Regions from separate parts of the Agrobacterium sp. 5Ca39 genome, predicted to be linked through region 1. Evidence: riboswitches for the same ligand, from Rfam matches in the RefSeq annotation. Region 1 holds a riboswitch; each other region holds the start of a gene.
What was found. Region 1 has a riboswitch for cobalamin ahead of nrdH (glutaredoxin-like protein NrdH). Riboswitches for the same ligand answer to the same signal wherever they lie in the genome.
Positions count from the first base shown of each region.

Region 2: it holds a riboswitch for cobalamin, as region 1 does, so the genes downstream of both, ACZ47E_RS12080 (DUF1636 family protein) here and nrdH (glutaredoxin-like protein NrdH) in region 1, are expected to answer to the same signal.
Region 3: it holds a riboswitch for cobalamin, as region 1 does, so the genes downstream of both, ACZ47E_RS02555 (CbtB domain-containing protein) here and nrdH (glutaredoxin-like protein NrdH) in region 1, are expected to answer to the same signal.
Region 4: it holds a riboswitch for cobalamin, as region 1 does, so the genes downstream of both, ACZ47E_RS16415 (ABC transporter substrate-binding protein) here and nrdH (glutaredoxin-like protein NrdH) in region 1, are expected to answer to the same signal.

Region 1 is NZ_AP026436.1:2,563,148-2,568,085, reverse strand. It holds gene nrdE (class 1b ribonucleoside-diphosphate reductase subunit alpha) at 1-843, opposite strand, end outside; gene nrdI (class Ib ribonucleoside-diphosphate reductase assembly flavoprotein NrdI) at 831-1,229, opposite strand; gene nrdH (glutaredoxin-like protein NrdH) at 1,241-1,462, opposite strand; cobalamin riboswitch at 1,761-1,984, opposite strand; gene ACZ47E_RS12540 (nucleoside triphosphate hydrolase) at 2,117-2,746, opposite strand; gene ACZ47E_RS12535 (ATP-binding cassette domain-containing protein) at 2,743-3,525, opposite strand; gene ACZ47E_RS12530 (ABC transporter permease) at 3,525-4,607, opposite strand; gene ACZ47E_RS12525 (sugar ABC transporter substrate-binding protein) at 4,832-4,938, opposite strand, start outside.
Region 2 is NZ_AP026436.1:2,460,191-2,465,128, reverse strand. It holds gene ACZ47E_RS12090 (cobyric acid synthase) at 1-356, opposite strand, end outside; gene cobO (cob(I)yrinic acid a,c-diamide adenosyltransferase) at 358-975, opposite strand; cobalamin riboswitch at 1,109-1,325, shown strand; gene ACZ47E_RS12080 (DUF1636 family protein) at 1,444-1,869, shown strand; gene cobW (cobalamin biosynthesis protein CobW) at 1,866-2,903, shown strand; gene cobN (cobaltochelatase subunit CobN) at 2,906-4,938, shown strand, end outside.
Region 3 is NZ_AP026436.1:529,005-533,942, reverse strand. It holds gene pip (prolyl aminopeptidase) at 1-890, shown strand, start outside; gene ACZ47E_RS02575 (GNAT family N-acetyltransferase) at 1,084-1,572, shown strand; gene ACZ47E_RS02570 (type 1 glutamine amidotransferase family protein) at 1,594-2,160, shown strand; gene ACZ47E_RS02565 (hypothetical protein) at 2,331-2,645, opposite strand; gene ACZ47E_RS02560 (CbtA family protein) at 2,649-3,362, opposite strand; gene ACZ47E_RS02555 (CbtB domain-containing protein) at 3,373-3,555, opposite strand; cobalamin riboswitch at 3,715-3,952, opposite strand; gene ACZ47E_RS02550 (c-type cytochrome) at 3,999-4,919, opposite strand.
Region 4 is NZ_AP026437.1:567,897-572,834, forward strand. It holds gene ACZ47E_RS16400 (2-hydroxyacid dehydrogenase) at 1-209, opposite strand, end outside; gene argE (acetylornithine deacetylase) at 231-1,355, opposite strand; gene ACZ47E_RS16410 (GNAT family N-acetyltransferase) at 1,580-2,458, shown strand; cobalamin riboswitch at 2,584-2,817, shown strand; gene ACZ47E_RS16415 (ABC transporter substrate-binding protein) at 2,977-4,008, shown strand; gene ACZ47E_RS16420 (FecCD family ABC transporter permease) at 4,005-4,938, shown strand, end outside.

The DNA of each region.
Region 1 (4,938 bases):
CATGATGTCGGGGTGGTGGGCATGCAGATAGACAGCACCCGCGCCCTGGCGGGCGCCGAGCTGGTTGGCATAGGAAAACGAATCTTCCAGTAGCTTCATCACGGGTATGACACCGGAGGACTGGTTTTCGATCTGTTTGATCGGCGCGCCAGCCTCGCGAATATTGGTCAGTGAAAGGGCAACGCCGCCACCACGCTTGGAGAGCTGCAGCGCCGAATTGATGGAGCGGCCGATGCTTTCCATATTGTCTTCCACGCGCAGCAGGAAACAGGAGACCAGCTCGCCGCGGCTCTTCTTGCCCGCGTTCAGGAACGTCGGGGTCGCCGGCTGGAAGCGGCCGGAAATGATCTCGTCGACCAGATTGCGTGCCAGCTGCTCATCACCGCGCGCAAGGGAAAGCGCCACCATGCAGACGCGATCCTCGTAACGCTCCAGATAACGTTTTCCGTCGAAAGTCTTCAGCGTGTAGGAGGTGTAATATTTGAACGCACCGAGGAAGGTCGGAAAGCGAAACTTCCGGGCATAGGCCTCGTCATAGAGGTCACGAACGAAATTGAAGGAATACTGGTCCAGCACCTCCTGTTCGTAGTAGCCCTCCGCTACCAGATAATCGAGCTTTTCCCTGAGGTTATGGAAAAACACCGTGTTCTGGTTGACGTGCTGGAGGAAATATTGACGGGCAGCAAGACGATCCTTGTCGAGCTGGATTTTTCCGTTCTCGTCATAAAGGTTCAACATCGCGTTCAGCGCGTGGTAGTCCAGGCCTGCATCGAGCGGCGTCTGGCTTGCGGCTGTTGGCTGTTTGGTGTCCTTGCGCAGCGCGCTAGCGGTCAGCGTGTCCAAAATCGTTCCAATCCATGTTTGACGTTGGCGACATCCTCCTCAGTGCCGAGAAGCTCGAAGCGATAGAGAAACGGCACTGCGCATTTGCGCGAGACGATATCTCCGGCGGATGCGAAAGCTGCGCCAAAATTGGTGTTTCCCGCCGCGATGACGCCGCGAATGAGATTGCGGTTGGAGGGCTCGTTTAAAAACCGGATGACCGGCTTCGGCACGGCACCCTTGGTGCCGCCGCCGCCATAGGTGGGCGTGACGAGCACATAGGGTTCCGACACCTGAGGCACGTCATCCTCAGCGCCGAGCGGCAGGCGAAGCAACCGCCGCCCCAGTTTCAGAAGGAAACGATGGGTGTTTTCGGAACGACTGGAATAATAGACGATCAGACCCATCGCCTGCCGCCTCAGCCGATCGAGCCGATCATGTCCGGCCGGAACCCCGCCCAATGGCGTTCACCGGCAACCACCACCGGAACCTGCATGTAACCGAGACCACGGACATGATCGAGAGCGTCAGCATCTTCGGAAATATCGACGATCTCATAGGGAACGCCTATGCGGTCGAGTGCGCGATAGGTGGCGGTGCACTGGACGCAGGCGGGTTTGCTGTAAACGGTGATGGTCATAATTTCCCTTTCGAAGCCATTTTGGACGCGGCAAAGCGTTGCCGATTGCAATCGCAATCGGGCGGCGGTGGTTTTGTCATTCAGGTGGGGCGTGCTCTCTCGGAGTTTCCTTGGGAAATCCGACTGGGTTCTCCTGGAACTGCTGAAAGCCGCAGAAAAATCACTCCCTACGCAGACGAGCGTAGCAACTCAAAAATATGCACTGGCATGACTTCACCCCGAAGCTTGTTCTGGAGGGGGCAGAAAAGGGCGCACGCAAATCATCTGCGTCTACACCTTCCTCCGGACACCCCGCCCGTGGACGTTTGCGCTCAAGGCAGGTCTCCTGACTTGCGGGTCACAACATCTATTCCGGCCTTCCCGGAGCGCTCAGCTCCAGTGACTCAAATCGGAACGATGCTCGCCGCTTACAGTTGCGGGGGCAGTTTCGGCCTTGCTTCACCACGATGGCGTCACGCACCGAATTCCCGTCTTAGCTCCCAATCCTTGCGAATCGGAAGAACCTCGAACACCACATATAGTATATGAGGAAATTTTCTCGTCAATAAATAGACACACAAAAGCCCCGCCCTGTGGATCAAAAAGATTCAACGCATGGTCAACAATGACTTAACGGCAGGCCGGACACACCGCGCGGGAGATGAAGATCTTAATCTATTCCCAGATATCGATATGGATATCGGCGGGACGGGCGTTTTCGATCACCCTCTTCCCGTTGGGAAGATCGTTTGCGAAAAGCTTGGCGTGGATCTGAGCTGCATCGAGACCATAACCCAGCCATCTGTTTCGCAGCCTCTCTTCCAGCACCGCGACGGACGGACCCACGAAGATAGTGAGATCAAAGCTTCCGGAAAGGTTTGTCCAGGGCGCTTCGTTCAGCAGCAGATAATTGCCCTCGGCGAGGATGAAGCGTGTTTCCGGAGCAATCGCACGGGCAGACGCAATGGCGATTTCACGGGAGCGATCAAACACCGGGACAAGCACCTCCTGCCCGCCCTTGCGAACGGCGGAGACGATATCGAGGAAGCCACGCACATCGAATGTTTCCGGCGCACCCTTCCTTGGCAGCAGTCCTCGCTCTTCGAGGATGCCATTGTCCATATGGAAGCCGTCCATGGGCAGAATGGCGGCCGTTTCGCCCCGTGCGCGCAAGGCGTCGCAAAGAGCATCCGCCAACGTGGATTTGCCGGCCCCAGGGGGACCGGCAATCGCGACGATGAAACGGGAGTGGCCTTCTGCCCGCTGAAGAACCTCTTCGACGATCGTCTCAAGCTTCAGCGTCATGCGGCAAGCGTTTCCTTCGGTGCTTCCTTGGCGCCGGTCATGAAGGCGACGGCATCCGACATGGAATAGTCCTTCGGATTAATGACGCACAGGCGCTTGCCAAGCCGATGGATATGGATGCGGTCGGCAACCTCGAAAACATGCGGCATGTTATGCGAAATCAGAACGATCGGCAGGCCGCGGGAACGCACGTCGAGAATAAGTTCCAGGACACGGCGGCTTTCCTTGACCCCAAGCGCGGCAGTCGGTTCGTCGAGGATCACGACCTTGGAACCGAAGGCGGCTGCACGTGCCACGGCGACGCCCTGGCGCTGACCGCCCGAGAGGGTTTCCACCGCCTGATTGATGTTCTGGATCGTCATCAGGCCGAGTTCCGACAGTTTTTCGCGGGCGAATTTTTCCATGGCCGGACGATCCAGCGCGCGGAAGAGGCTGCCCTGTATGCCGGGCTTACGGATTTCCCGGCCAAGAAACATATTGTCGGCTATGGAAAGTGCAGGAGACAAGGCCAGGTTTTGATAGACGGTTTCAATACCCGCCTTGCGCGCCTCAATCGGCGAACGGAACTGCACAGGCTGGCCCTCCAGCCGGATTTCCCCCTCATCGGGCGTAACCGCGCCTGAAATCGCCTTGATGAGAGAGGATTTTCCGGCGCCGTTGTCGCCGATCACGGCCAGGATTTCGCCCGGATAGAGATCGAAATCGGCGTGATCCAGGGCCGTTACACGGCCATAGCGCTTAACGAGATTGCGTGCTGTGAGAATGGGTTCTTTTGTCATCAGCCTGCTACCTTTCTGATCCACTGGTCGATTGCGACAGCCAAGATGATGAGGACGCCGATCAACAAATAGGTCCATTGCGGGTCTGTCCCGATAAGCCTGAGGCCGAGCGAAAAGACGCCGACGATCAGGGCGCCGAAGATCATGCCCATGATGGAGCCGCGTCCACCGAACAGTGATAAACCGCCGATAACCACCGCCGTGATGGATTCGATATTGGCGAATTGGCCAGCAGTCGGCGAAACCGACCCGATGCGGCCGATGAGAGCCCAACCGGCAAAGGCGCAGATGAGGCCTGACAGGGTGTAAACAGTGGTCAGCATACGTTTGACATTGACACCGGCGAGCTCTGCGGCATCCGGATCGTCACCCACGGCATAAAGATGGCGGCCCCAGGCGGTGCGGTTCAGGACATACCAGAGCAGAGCAACAAGCAGAACCATGGCGATGACGCCGTAGGTGAAGACCGCATTGCCTATACGAAGATTGGCGCCGAAAAATTGCAGGATCGGTGCCTGCTGGGCAATGTCCTGAGCCCGGATCGTCTCATTTGCGGAATAGAGGAAGTTGGTCGCGAGCACGATCTGCCACATGCCAAGCGTGACGATAAAAGGCGGCAGGCGCATGCGCGAAACCAGAACGCCGTTTATGAAGCCGCAAAATGCGCCAACGGCGAGACCACAGAGAATGGAGAGCTCCGCTGGCAGACCGTAACGGAAAGTGAACTGCCCCATGACGACCGAGGACAGAACCATGATCGCGCCGACCGAAAGGTCGATGCCCGCCGTCAGGATGACCAGCGACTGTGCCGCGCCGACGATGCCGACGATCGCGACCTGCTGCAGGATGAGGGTCAGCGAAAAGGCCGAGAAAAACTTGCCGCCGAGGAGCAGGCCGAAAATAATCAGCGACAGCACCAGAACGATAAGCGGCACGGCTGCCGGGCTGGAATGGAGAAAGTGCTGGAATTTTTCCAGCGCGCTCTTGTCGTGCGTATCGAAAGCGGCGACCTGCGTCGAACTTCCGGAGAGCACTTTTTCAAATTCATTATGCGGCTGAGCCCGCACCGGCTGATCGCTCATGGATTTTCCTCCCGATCGCTCCATCGCATCCGCCCTGACACCGAGGTCTATCTCCAAAGAGAGTGATGCGTAGATTTCAAAGTGTTGAAGCGGCCTTTGTCATCCCCGAAGGGCGCGCAACGCGCTCGTTTATTCCTTTGTCCGATCCCCCGGATCGTGCCTGATATTCATTCTGGCCCAAGGGCGGGGGCACGAATGCCCCCGCGGGTTTCAACGGTGAGGCATCAGCCCCAGCATTTGTTGAGACCTTCCTTCGTATCGATCGAGTCGAGGCCCTTGACCGGCTTGTCGGTTACCAGCGTCACGCCGGTGTCGACAAAGTTCTTGCCTG
Region 2 (4,938 bases), 100 kb from region 1:
CTATCCAGCACGCGCGGCATCAACCCGGCTTTCAGGTGCTGGTAATCGGCTGCCCTGGCATTGCCGGCGATTTTGCCCTGAACCACCACCTGTGCCCCGGTCTCGCTCTGCGGTTTCAGAAGAACCGGATTCATGTGGACAGAGAGGGGTACGCCAGCGGCCCGCGCCTGCAGCGCCTGTGCTCGGCCGATCTCGCCGCCGTCGGCGGTAACGGCCGCATTATTCGACATGTTCTGTGGTTTGAACGGCATGACGGACAGGCCGCGCCTGACGAAGGCGCGGGCTAGACCGGCCACCATCAGCGATTTGCCGACATCCGAGCCGGTTCCCTGAAACATCAGAACCCGTGCGGCCATGTCAGAATTCTATCCCTGGCTGTGCTTTCACGCCCGCCTTGAAATGATGTTTTACCAGCGTCATCTCCGTCACCATGTCGGCGGCGTCGATCAGCGGTTGCTTGGCATTGCGGCCGGTGACGATGATGTGCAGATCGGGCCGACGGCTGGCCAGCGTCGTCACGACCTCGTCAAGCGGCAGGTAATCATAACGCAATGCGATATTCAGTTCGTCGAGTATCAGCAGGCCGATCGTCTGGTCAGCCATCAGTGTCACGGCTTCTTCCCACGCCTTCGCGGCAGCGGCAACATCGCGCTTCAGATCCTGCGTATCCCAGGTGAAGCCTTCACCCATGGTACGCCACACCACCTTGTCACCGAACAGAGCCAGCGCCTGCTGTTCGCCGGTCGACCATGCACCCTTGATGAATTGCACGACGCCGACCCTGCGCCCGATGCCGAGCATACGCAACGCAAGGCCGAAGGCGGCCGTGGACTTGCCCTTGCCGGGGCCGGTATTGATCATCAGCAGACCTTTTTCGATGGTCTTTGCCGCGACTTCGGCATCCTGCACCGTCTTGCGGTTGACCATTTTCTGCCGATGGCGCTCGGCTTCGTTGTCGCTGATGTCGCGTGTCATCGCATATTCCTTCTTCACTCCAGCAGCCGGGAACTTATCCCTGCCCTTCGGAGCGGCGACTATACCCAATTTGCCGCACCCGGCAATGCGCGAGCCACAGGGGGGCGGCATTGACCCCAAAGCCCGTTCGGCCTAAGGGTAAGGAACTGACGGTCTTTCCCCGGCAACGGGAAAAGCTAAGAGGGAACACGGTTCCACCCTGAAACGGGTCATTCCGTGGCTGCCCCCGCAACTGTAAGCGGCAAGCCCGCACCGTAAAGCCACTGGACCAGAGAGACGGTTCGGGAAGGCGGTGTCCGGGCGCTCATCGAGCCGCAAGCCAGGAGACCTGCCGCTTCAGGAAAAACGTCTACCGGGCGGGGTGCTCCGGTCAGTCGATAACGTCGAACAGCCGGTCTGTGCCTGTGCGCATACCGTTTTCGATATCCGCACCCCGAAGAATTTGACTTGGCGCGGGAACGATACGGTTTGGATATTTCAGCGACATCTTCATTTGCTGGTGGAAACGCGCAGGATGAAACGGCGTCCGGTGTGGTCGTTTTCGTTTGCCGAAGCTGTCGCGACGAAGCTGATCCCAGCGCCGAGCCACGTGCCGGTTCACGTCTTGCCGAGGCCGTCACCGCAGAGGCGGAAGCGTCCGGCATCGCGGTCCGTTCCGTCAATTGTCTCGCCAACTGCAAACGTGGCCTCAGTGCCGTGCTGCGCAGCGCCAATGGCTGGTCCTATGTGTTTGGTGGGCTGACACCCGACGATGCAGGGGACCTGCTGACCGGCGCGCGGCTTCTTTCTGCGTCTTCAGATGGCCTGATGCCCTGGCGCGGCCGCCCCGAACCATTAAAGCGCGGCATGGTGGCGCGCATTCCCCCATTCGATTTTACCGAGGAGAGATCATGAGCAACCATCTGGACCGCGTTCCCTGCACCATCGTCACCGGTTTTCTAGGGGCGGGAAAAACGACGCTGTTGCGGGGTCTTCTGGAAAAGCTGGACGGCAAGCGGCTCGCAATCATCGTCAATGAATTCGGCGATATCGGTATCGACGGCGAAATCCTGAAAGGCTGCGGCATTGAAAGCTGCCCCGAAGAAAACATCGTCGAACTGGCCAACGGCTGTATCTGCTGCACGGTGGCTGACGATTTCCAGCCCGCGATCGAACAAATTCTCAGCCGCCAGACGAAGGTGGAGCATATCCTGATCGAGACCTCTGGTCTTGCCCTGCCTAAGCCGCTGGTCCAGGCTTTCCAATGGCCGGCCATCAAGAGCCGCGTGACCGTGGACGCCGTCGTGGCCGTGGTGGATGGCGCCGCCCTTGCTGAAGGAAAGGTCGCGCACGACATGGAGGCGCTCGCTGCTCAGAGGGCCAATGACGAGGCGCTTGATCACGATGATCCGGTTGAGGAAGTTTTCGAGGACCAGGTCGCCTGCGCCGATCTCATCGTTCTCACGAAGGCCGATCTCCTTGATGAAGCCGGCCTCGACAAGGCGAGGGCGCATGTGCTCGAACATCTGCCGAAGGCCGCGAAGATCGTTGTGGCCTCCAATGGCGCCATCGACCCCGCCGTGCTGATCGGTCTTGGTCTTGCCGTTGAAGAGGATATCGAAAACCGCCGCACCCACCATGACGGTGAACTCGACCATGAACACGACGATTTCGACAGCTTCGTCATCGACCTGCCGGCTGTGGCCGATCCGGAAGCACTGGCGGCGCGCATTGCCGAAACGGCTGCGGCTGAAAACGTCCTGCGCATCAAGGGCTTTGTCGAAGTTTCCGCCAAGCCCATGCGTCTGCAGGTGCAGGCGGTCGGAAGCCGGGTCAATCATTATTACGACCGCCCCTGGGCAGCGGGCGAGCAGCGCCGCAGCCGACTGGTCATTATCGGCGAAAAGGGCATCAATCGCGAAAAGATCGAACAGATGCTGGCCGCCTGACGATGCATATTCTTGCCACCACATCCTCGTCTCTCGACGATCTGATCGAGCCGGTTGACCTCAACCAGCCTCGATCGGATGTGGTGATGCTGTCGTTTTCGACAAGCGATCTTGCCGGGCTTGAGCAGGCGTGGCGACAGGCGGACAGTGTGCTCCCCAGCCTGTCCGCCGCAAACCTCGCCGAGCTTCGCCATCCCATGTCGGTTGACCTGTGGATCGAAAAGACGGCGGAGCATGCCACGGTCATCCTTGTCCGAATCCTCGGTGGAGCGGAACGCTGGCGTTATGGAGTCGATCAGCTTTCCAGCATGGCGCGCCGACGTGGGATAAAGCTTCTGCTTCTGCCCGGCGAATGCAGTGAAAGGGACGAAAAGCTCGAAGCGGCGTCGACCGTGGACACACACATCCTGGCATCCGTCCTTTCCTTTTTCCGCGAAGGCGGAAGAGATAATATGGGTCGTCTTGCCGGTGGCCTCGCCGCTCTGGCAAGAGATGACGCATGGCCGATGATAGAAGCTGAACCATTGCCGAAAGCCGGCTTTTATCGGCCGGGGGTGGGGGTGTTAGGGAAAATGGAGGCCTGCTCTGGCTTCCCGGCTGCCGCGCCCGTTCTGCCTATTGTCTTTTATCGCTCCATGTTGCTGGCTGCGGATGCAGCGCCGGTGGATGCGCTCTTTCACGCGCTTTGCGAGCGCGGTTTCTCCCCGGTGCCGATTTTTGTCAGCGGCCTGAAGGATGGCGATGCCCTTCGCTTTCTCGAAAAGGCGCTGAGAGATATTCAGCCCGCTGCCATCCTTGCTGCGACGGCCTTTGCCAGTCAGAGCGATGCCGATGGCCATACGCTGTTCGATCGGCTTGGCGTTCCCGTTTTCCAGGTCGCCATGGCGACGACCCGCCGCGACGGCTGGGCGGCGAATGCGCGTGGACTAAACCCGTCCGATCTAGCCATGCATATTGTGCTGCCTGAACTGGATGGCCGGATTTTCGCAGGCGTGATTTCATTCAAACAGCCTTGGACCGATGGCGGTATCAGTCTCGTAAACATGCCGGAGGCGGATCGTGTCGAACAGGTGGCAAGCCGCATCGCGGCCTTCCTGCGTCTGAAAAATACCTCGCCGGAGGAGCGGCGCATTGTCGTTCTGATGCCGGATTATCCGGGTGCAGCCCCGGGGCGAACCGGTTACGCCGTTGGTCTGGATGTGCCGCAAAGCGTGCTCGAAATGCTGCGAGATCTTGCAGATGCCGGCTATTGCGTCGAAGATATTCCCGAAACGGCAAGGGCGCTGCTCGGTCGCCTTGAGCAGCAGGAAGCGACGATCGATCTTGCCGATTATCGAGGTTTTCTTTCGGGTTTGCCTGACGATGCCGCGGCCTCCTTGAGTGCGACATGGGGAGCTGCGGAAAGTGATGAAGCTTTCGCCGATGGCGGGTTTCGTTTTCGCGTCGCGCGTTTCGGCCAGGTCTTCGTGGCGCTTGCGCCGGACAGGGGGCGCAATGAGGACCGCCGGGTTGACTATCACGATCCCGCCCTGCCACCGCGCCACGCGCTTGTTGCCTTCGGCGCATGGATGCAGCGCGTGGCATCCGCCCATGCCATCGTGCATGTGGGCGCGCACGGTACGCTGGAATGGCTGCCCGGCAAGACAGTGGCGCTTTCCCGCAAGTGCTTTCCGGAAATTGTCACTGGTCCGCTGCCGGTGATTTATCCGTTTATCGTTTCCAATCCCGGTGAGGCGGCGGTGGCGAAACGGCGTATTGCAGCCGTCACCATCGGCCATATTCCGCCGGTGCTGGTTAATGCCGGGCTTTCGCCGGAACAACTGGCGCTTGAACAGCTGGTCGACGAATATGCGCAGGCCGATGGGCTCGATCGGCGCCGGCGCGACCGGCTGGCGAAGCTGATCATTGAAAAAGCGCAGGAAACCGGGCTTGCAACCGAGGCCGGCGTGAATACGAAAGACGATGCCGACGCCGCCCTCTCACGCATCGACGCCTTTCTCTGTGATCTCAAGGATTTTGCGATCAAGGACGGCCA
Region 3 (4,938 bases), 790 kb from region 1:
AGGGCCATCGGCTGCACGTGACGATTGCCGGCAATCCGGCGGGGCGACCTGCGATCCTGCTGCATGGAGGGCCTGGTTCAGGATTGTCATCGACAGCGCGACGCTATTTCGATCCTGCCATTTTCCGCATCGTCCAGTTCGACCAGCGCGGCTGCGGTCAAAGCACGCCAAACGCCGCTGATAGCCTTGAGAATAACACCACGCATCATCTGATCGATGACATTGAGGCCATTCGCTGTGCCCTCGCGGTGGAAGACTGGCTGATCTACGCCAGTTCATGGGGTTCCACGCTGGCCCTCACTTACGCACAGCGCCACACAGGACATGTTCGCGGCATGGTTCTGGCCGGCGTCACCACCACCCGGCATAGGGAAATCGACTGGCTGTACAAGGGGCTGGCAATGTTTCTGCCGCAGCAGTGGCAGCGTTTCATCGCCGCGATCCCCGATGACATGTCCAGGCAAGATCCGGTCGGCGCCTATCGCCGGCTTCTGAATGATCCCGATCCCGCCGTGCGCGCAAAGGCCGCCTTAGAGTGGCACCTGTGGGAGGCGGGCTCGATCAGCGCGGAGGGCATTTCGGCCTTTCCGGAGAAATGGCGCGACAGCGCGTATATTCTCGCCCGCGCCCGCCTCTGCGCCCATTATTTCCACCATGCGGCCTGGCTGGATGATGGCGCGCTTCTGCGCAATGCCGGAGACCTCGCCGGTATTCCCGGGATACTCATTCAGGGCATGCGCGACTTGCAGGGGCCGCCCGTCACCGCTTTCGAACTTGCCGAGGCGTGGCCGGGAAGCGAGCTTGTTACCATCGATGGCGCTGGCCATTCGACGGGCGATGCGGGCATGGAAGACGCAATCCTGTCGGCAATTGCGCGATTTGCGAATTGAGCCGCTTGACAGACGGCGGATTCGGGCGCATTTCATTTTCCATGATCAACGAACGCGCACCCATCTCCTGCTCGTATTTTTGGGCCTTCCTCTAAGGGCGGCTCGACAGATCATATTGTCAACAAGCCGCCGTCAGGCGGCTTTGTTGTTTTCAAACGTCCTGACGGCACCGATAAGACCAAAGGACCGAAAAATGACCGAAGATAGCTCCCTGACACTGGAAAGACCGCCCGTCGTCATCATCCGTGGCGCGCGCAAGACGGATCTGCCCGAACTCAACGAGATGATCACGCTGCTGGCCTCCTACCACGGCGATGCGGCGGCGATCACGCCGGCGAAACTGGAGCGCGACCTGTTCGGCCCGCTGCCCTGGGTGCACGGTCTCGTGGCCGAGGCCGATGGCGCGTTGATCGGTTACGCCCTGCTTCTGCCGCTCTACAGGGCGCAAGAGGGCCGCCGCGGGCTCGAACTCCATCATCTCTTCGTGCGCGACGGCCATCGTGGCCATGGCACCGGCCAGCATCTGGTTTCCCGGGCCCGCGATATCGCCAAGCGTCTCGGCTGCGACTATCTTTCCGTCAGTGCCACGACCGGCAATGTGGCGGCGCATCGTTTCTACGAAAACATGGATTTCGCGCCTCGCCCGGTGACCGGCATGCGCTATATGCAGTCCATCGCCTGATTAAAAAACACGGAGACGACCATGACACGGATCGCCATTGCGCTCGCCCAGGATTTTGCTGACTGGGAGCCGGCGCTGCTTGCCGCCGCGGCGCGCAGCTATCTCGGTGTCGAGATCGTCTATGCCACGCCGGACGGACGGCCGGTAACCTCGATGGGCGGGCTGAAGGTGACGCCGGATACATCCTATGACGCGCTCGATGCCGTTGACATCGATGCGCTCGTCATTCCCGGAGGCCTGAGCTGGGAAAAGGGAACAGCTGCCGATCTCGGCGAACTGGTGCGCCGGTTTCGCGAGAGGAACCGACTGGTGGCCGGCATCTGCGCGGCGGCAAGTGCGCTGGCAGGCACGGGCGTTCTGAACGCCGTTGCCCATACCGGCAATTCGCTGGCTTCGCACAGGGCCTATTCGGCCTATAGCGGCGAGACGCTTTACCGCGACCAGCCGAAAGCGGTCAACGATGGCGGGATCATTACCGCGGCCGGCAGCGCGCCGGTCAGTTTCGCGGTGGAAATTCTGAAAAGCCTCGGCCTCTTTGGTCCGGAAGCCGAGGCCGAACTTCAGGTTTTTGCGGCGGAGCATCGCTGAGGCATAGCCGCCTCGGTTGTTTGCACTCCCCTACTCCCCGTCATTCCGGCCTTGAGCCGGAATCCAGCCGACGCGCATCTGCGCGGCGAGATGACTTCTTTCAGCCCAAGGACTTGGGCTGGATGGATTTCGGCTCAGGGCCGGGATGACGGAGGTGAGAACAGCGATGATTATCGCTGATCCAGCACCCGGCACACACGTGCTGTGTGATCGCCGCCCTCCCCGGCAATCGCCCGGCGAATATCGCGGCTGTTCAGATGCAGGCTGCGGCCGGCGGGTAAATTTGCACGTTTGATCTTGGCGAGTGCCGCCGCCACAAAGGCGGCCTGATGGTGTTGGAAAAAGGCAAGAGCCGCCTCATCCGCCGGGCTCGGGCCCAGTACCGCCTTGAAGGCGAGACGATGCACGGCGCAGTATGCGCCGTGACCGGGAACTGCAAAACGCAGCGCATCGAGTTCCTCACTCCAATCCGCTGCGTCCTCCATGATTCAGGCCGACTGGAAGCGGTTGAGGAAAAACGTGCTCAATGTTCCGAGCAAAGCCCAGAAGACGAAGCTCGTAACCGTAGCGGCGACGATGAACTGACGCTCCAGCGGCAGCGGCGCCAGTGCATGTTCGCCTTCCGGCGGCAGGGGCGCACCCACCACATGCGGCGCGACGATCAGCACCAGCGCCAGGACGATCGCCCAGGGTTCGCGACGGAAGGCGATCAGCGCGATGCCGCCGGCTGTTGCGGCAACGGTTGCGAGCCACCAGATCTGCCGTGCCTCAAGTGCTGCGGCGGGGCTGCCCGGCAGTTCCGGCGGCAGGCCGATCATCGGGGCGAGCATGACGGCGGCAAATCCGGCAACGCCCCACAAAAGCCCCTCACGCCAGCCGCCATTGGTGCCGCGCAGCGAAATCAGTCCGGTCAGCACCAGCGCATAACCGATCGCGGTCAGGACATTGGCGGCAACCGTATAGGCAGTGCGTTCGAAACCATCGGCCGGAGCCCAGGCCTCTTCATTGTGCTCGTGGGCGGGAACCACAGCACCGGGCGCCGTGGCCTCGTGGCTGTGGGCAGCTTCACCGCCCGCGCCCTCATAGGTCTCTGCCTGAAGGATGAGCGGCGTGGTGCCGAAAGCCTGCATGGCTGAAACGGCTAAGCCGCCGAGGATGCCGACGAGAACGGCGGTAAAGACGATATTGCGAAAAGACGACATGACATTCCCCTCAATGGCAGGGGAAGGCATTGGCATGACGCGTGTCATGGGCGGCATTGTGAACGGCTTCCACATGCGAGAAACCGACAAAACCGACAACGAACAGGCCAAGCACGATCGCCGTCAGCGATTGCGCGAAGCTGCCCGTTTTTGCTGAAACGGCTGAATTGGCCGTATTCTGGTGGATGGACATGGTGACCCCTCTCCGGCGCGACCCCGCGCCTCTGGATGCGGTCGAACGGCAAAGCCATGCGACCGCCTGCGATACACTTCACCACGGGGATACGAGACTGACACAGGGGGCATCGATCTTGCCACCCTGACATTCCGCTCTTCCGGACACCCCGCCGGCATGGACATTTCCGTGATGGCAGGTCTCCTGGCTTACGGGTCAAAACCTGAAACACCTTCCCGGCAACACCTCGCCTCAACCGGAAACGCCGGTTCGGTCGAAGGGTCTGCCAGTGGCATTTCGTTTCAGGCTCTCCGCTCACAGTTGCGGGGGCAGCCACGAATGAGGATTTCTCCCTATCGTGTTCCCTTTTCACCTTCCGGAACGCCCGGAAGGAACCATCACAGGGTTGTTATCCGCCGCGTGGGGACGGGAGTCAATGGGCACGCATGCCAACGGGACCCTCAGCGCGCCGGGATCGCCTTCAGATAGGCGGCGATCGCGTCGCGGTCCTCGGCTGTCAGATGCGCCATGTTCTGCTGCACCTTCACCATGGAACCGCCGACACTGTCGAATTCCGGGGTGAAGCCGGTTTCGAGATAGCTCGAAATATCGGCCTCGGCCCAGCTTCCGATGCTTTGCGAGCCGGGGGTAATGTCCGGAATGCGGCCTTCGCCTTCCGGATTGGGGCCGCCGGCCAGCCACTTGCCCTTCAGGAAGCCACCGAGCGCATTGCGCGGCGTGTGGCATTCGCCGCAATGGCCCGGACCTTCCACCAGATATTGGCCACGCAGAAGTTCGGCATTGGCATTGGCCAGCTCGACGCGCGGCGGTGCCGAAGGGTCGAAATACAGGAACTTCCAGCCGCCGAGCGCCATGCGCATGTTGAAGGGGAACGGCAGATCGTGGTCGGGCGCATCGTTCTGGCTCGCCGGCAGGGCCTTCAGATAACCGAAGAGGTCATTGATGTCCTTCTGCGTCATCCGGGCATAAGAGGCATAGGGGAAGGAGGGATAGAGATGTTCGCCGTTCTTTCCCACACCGCGCGTCATGGCATCGCCAAATTCCGCCAGCGTCCAGCCGCCGATGCCGTGCTGCGGATCAGACGAAATATTTGGAACATGAAAGGTGCCGAAGGGGCTTTTCAGTGCCTGCCCGCCTGAAAGCGTCAACAGCGCTTCACCCTTAGCATCCGGCGCGGCATGACAGCTTGCGCAGCCGCCCGCCCAGAACAGCGTCTCGCCATTGGCGAGATCCGGCTCACCGAGGCTCACCCAATGGCTGGGCGCCTGGCGCTGCGGCGCGGTCACCCATGCGAAAATCCCGTAGCCCGCAACGGCCGCGACCACGATCCCGCCCACAAGCTTCGTCCAAATGGAAGACATGCCCCTCTCCCCATTCTCC
Region 4 (4,938 bases), on a different replicon from region 1:
TGGTCCACACCGGCCCCGATCGAAAAGAGGATTTCGAGGTTACGATAACGCGCTATATCCTCCGGCACCGTCCAGGTGATGAGGTAACGGACTGCATCGGGATCGACCTTGGAGGCATCCATTGCGAAGGGGAGATCCGGCAATTCGTCAGCCAGGGCCTGCCGGAAGATTTCGCCGCGTCTGGCGTCGGAGTTAAAGAGAAATGTCATCTGATCCGTGGTCTCGAGGGTTCATGCCGTGCAGCGCCGGCCGAGCATTTCCAGCATCGACTGGCAGGCGGAAAGTTCGCCCGCTGTTATGAATTCGTCCGGTTTATGGGCGCGGCCGATATCGCCGGGGCCGCAGATGATGGCGTCGATGCCCGCAGCCTGAAAGAGCCCGGCCTCCGTGCCATAGCTGACGGCCGCGAGACCGGGAGTGCCGGTCAGTTCCTCCAAAAGCGAGGCAAGCGGGGCCTCGGCGAGAAGCGACAGCGCCGGATAGGCGCTCATCGGCAGCCATTCGATATCGACACCTGTCGCGGTGAGCGCCTCCACGCTACGTCGTACCGGCTCCAGCAGGTCGATTGGCGAGACACCTGAAATAGCCCTTGCCTCCAGTTCGATGGCGCATTGATCGGGAATGATATTGATCGCCTGTCCGCCGTTGACGGTACCGATCTGCAGGGAAGAGTAGGGCGGCTCGAAGGTCTTCTCTAAAGGACCCCGGGTCAACGCGTCTGCCGCCTCCACCGCCGTCGCGATGATGCCTGCCATCAGATGAATGGCGTTCACTCCCTGATCGGGCCGTGAAGAATGGCCTGACCTGCCACGGATGCTGACCCGCGCCGCGGCTTTTCCCTTGTGGGCACGCACGGAACGCAAATTGCTGGGCTCGCCGATAATGGCGCCCGCCGGTGGCGCGCACAGTTCCGGCAGGCGCGCGATGAGATGGGGAACACCGCGGCAACCTGCCTCCTCGTCGTAGGAAAAGGCGATATGCACGGGGCGCTGAAGCGTCATGCGCGAATAGGCAGGGGCTGCGGCGAGGACGGTTGCCAGAAAACCTTTCATGTCGGTCGTCCCGCGTCCGTAAAGCCTGTCGTTTTCCGTTCTCAGCCGGAAAGGATCGGAAGACCATTCCGGTTCTCCGGCGGGTACCACATCCATGTGGCCGGACAGAATGTAACCGGCCCGATCGGCCGGTCCGAAGGTGGCGAAGAGATTGGCGCGGTCTCCCTCCGGCCCCGGAATCACGGATACTCTTGCGCCATGGCTTTCCAAATATTCGGCAATCCATCCGGCAATGTCGCCATTGGCCGTTCCCACCACTGACGGAAAGGCGACGAGACGCTCAAGGATTTCGATTGCGTTCATGGTCGTCCCCATTGGCCCGTTATGATGGCCGCATTGCTCATTGCAAAAGCTTAGAACGGCCGAAGGCGTTTATCTGCTGAAAAGCGAGGTATTTCGGTAGATTGTTGTGTCCTTCCAGTGCTTTCAGAAAATTCGTGCTGGCATGGCTCGTTATCCTCGGACGTCATGGCTTGGACGCCGGGAACGCTGGTTCCCCGCGCTGGAGGGAGTGAGAGCCGTTTGCGATGGAGCTGCTCAAAGTCGATAGTTTCGAGTTGCGGACCGTGGATATTGCCGATGTGGAGGCAGATCGTCTGCACGCCCTCTCCATGGCGGTCGGATGGCGCTATCACGCCAATGAATGGTGTTTCCTGAGGCAATGCGGTGTCGGTCTCGCTGCGCTGGACGAGATCGACCGTGTTGTCGCGACAGCGATGCTCTTTCCCTATGATCAGGGTTTCGCGACGCTCGGCATGGTCATCGTATCGCCACGTCTGCAGGGGCGTGGCGTGGCGCCCTGGCTGGTGCGGCAGCTTCTGGCAAAATACCCGGCAACCGTCTTGCGGCTGAACGCCACGGGCGTGTCACGTCGTCTTTTTGCAGGGCTCGGCTTTTCCGGAGATGCGGAAAAGGTGCAGTTGTTCAGGGGCAGGGCGCGCTCCCCCGTGCAGACACCGGGGCTTGGCAGAAAGCAACGGATCGAGCCCCTCTCGGAAGATCATTTGTCGGCGGTCGTGACGATTGACCGGGTGGCTTTGGGCGTATCGAGGCGGGGCGTGCTGCAACGTCTTCTGCGCGACAATACTGGCTATGGCCTTTTCGAGGTCGATCGTCTGGTGGCTTTCGCGCTGCGGCGGGCGGCCGGGCGAGGTCACATCGTCGGTCCGGTCGTCGCAGTTGAGGAGAAAGATGCGGTCGCGCTGGTGAGTCGGCATTTTGCCGATCTGGACGATCAGCTCGTCCGTCTGGATGCCGTGCAAGACCAGAGCGTATTGACCGATTTTCTGACGCAATCCGGCCTGGTCGTGATCGAAACTCTTACCACCATGTCGAAACAGGCGCCGCAGCCTGCGGGTTCGGGTCCGGCGAGGATTTTCGCCCTTGCGGGTCCATCGCTGTGCTGAAGCGCAGTTTTGAACCGCCTCAATTCGACTGATTATGTGGTGGTCCTGTTTCGGGCGTCGCCCGACGCGATGCGTTCCGCTGCGCTAGAAACATGCTTTGATGATTGACGCACTGCCCCTTGACCCTTATGTGAGAAAGCGACGGTTCCTGCAGCCGAAAGGCGAAGGGATTAATAGGGAACACGGTGCGGGTGATGATTATCGCCCAATGCCGTGGCTGCCCCCGCAACTGTAAGCGGATTGCCGCTCATCCTCGTGACGCAGATGGCGTCATGCCACTGCATTCTCCGGAATGCGGGAAGGCAGATGAAAGGCGCAAATCCGTGAGTCAGGAGACCTGCCGTCAAAATATAAACCATCGTTACGGGCGGGGAAGCCCGGAAGAGGAGATTGTAATGTTATTTCATAACATTTGGTTTGCGTCCTGTTACCGTTCTCCGTACAAGACGTTCCGTGGTTGCTGCGCGCTCTGACGCCGCTGCTCTGGAACAAGCGATTTCATTTCGATTGGAGAACACATGTTTCATTCTGGACGCCTGCCGGTCCGCGCCGGCTTTCTCGCTGCTACGCTTGCAGTTCTGCCCGCCGCCACCGCCAATGCTGCGGAAACGGTATATCCCTTGACAATCAAAAGCTGCGGTCACGACATCACTTTCAAGCAGCCGCCCGCCCGCGCCGTCTCCGTCGGCCAGAGCACGACTGAGGTTCTTTATCTGCTCGGGCTGGCCGACAAGGTCGTTGGCACGGCCCTGTGGATCGGCCCGGTCCTTGCGGGCTATGAGCAGGCCAATTCCAGGGTGGAGCGTCTGGCCGACAATGATCCAAGCTTCGAGGCCGTCGTCGGAAAGAGGCCGGACCTCGTCACAACACAGTTCCAGTGGCAGATCGGCCCCGAGGGCGTTGTCGGTACGCCGGCGCAATTCGCCGAACTCGGCATTCCTGTTTACACCTCGCCGGCAGATTGCGTGGGCAAGGACAATTCCGGGGGCGGCGACGGCGTGCGCAAGACCGGCTTCACAATGGATTTGATCTATCAGGAAATCCGCGACCTTGCGCAGATTTTCAACGTCCAGGATCGCGGCGAAGAAGTGGTCAATGATCTCAAGAAAAGGGAAGAGGCTGCCCGCGCGAAGATTGCTTCCGCAAACGGCAAGCTTTCCGCCGTGTTCTGGTTCTCCAGCGCGGAACTGGATATCGATCCCTATGTGGCGGGCCGCAATGGCGCGCCCGGCTACATCATGTCGGCGCTCGGCCTGAAGAATGTGATCGAGAGCGACGAAGAATGGCCAACGGTCGGTTGGGAAACCATCGCCAAGACCAATCCTTCGGTGATTGTGGCCGGAAAGATGGACCGCCGCCGTTTCCCGGCTGACGACATCGCCGTCAAGCAGAAATTCCTCGCCACCGATCCCGTGGCCAGCATCATGCCAGCTGTCAAGGAAGGTCACGTCTTCGAGATGGATGCCCAGGCGATGAACCCGACCATCCGGACGATCGAAGGCATTGAAACGCTGGCTGAGGCAATTTCGGCTGCCGGTCTCGCCAAGTGAGCGGGTTTTCAATCCATCTCGGCAGAGGAGGGCTGGTTTTTGCCGCGCTCGCCCTGCTGCTCGGCGCGCTGATGGCCGGGGCGGCCATCGGCGAAACCGCCATTCCATTCGATGTGGTGGCGAAAACCATCGCCAACCGGGTGTTTGACGCCGGTTATCCGCTGGAGCCGCTGGATGAGGGAATTGTGTGGAGCTATCGTCTCAGCCGCGCCGTCGTGGCCGCCTGCTGCGGGGCTTCGCTGGCGCTTGCCGGCGCGGTTCTGCAATCGCTGCTGCGCAACCCGCTTGCCGACCCCTATATTCTCGGTATTTCCGCGGGGGCCTCCACCGGAGCGGTGGGCGTGGCCCTTCTCGGCTTTGGGGCGGGCTTTCTGACAATGCCGGCGGGGGCACTGATCGGTGCCTTCGTCGCATTCTCGCTTGTCAGTCTTCTGGCGGTGCGTGCAGGGCACGGCAACAGTGCCATCATCCTGGCCGGGGTGGCCGGTTCGCAACTGTTCAATGCCATGACGTCCTTCATCGTCACCAAATCCGCCAATGCCGAACAGGCGCGCGGTATCATGTTCTGGCTGCTGGGGAACCTCTCGGGCGTGCGCTGGCCGGATGTGTGGCTGGCCCTGCCGGTCAGTGTTGCCGGTCTTGCGGTTTGCCTCTGGCACGCCCGGGCGCTTGATGCTTTCGCCTTCGGCGGGCAGGCGGCCGCCTCGCTCGGCATTCCGGTGCGGCGGACCTATGCAGTACTGATCTCGGTTTCGGCGATCATGACGGCGGTGATGGTCTCGCTGGTCGGGTCCATCGGCTTTGTCGGCCTCGTCATTCCCCACGCGGCACGCATCTTCGTCGGCGTCCGCCATGGGCTGCTGCTGCCGGTGACAGCATTGACCGGTGCGGTATTCATGATCATCGCCGATATTCTCTCCCGCATCGTCA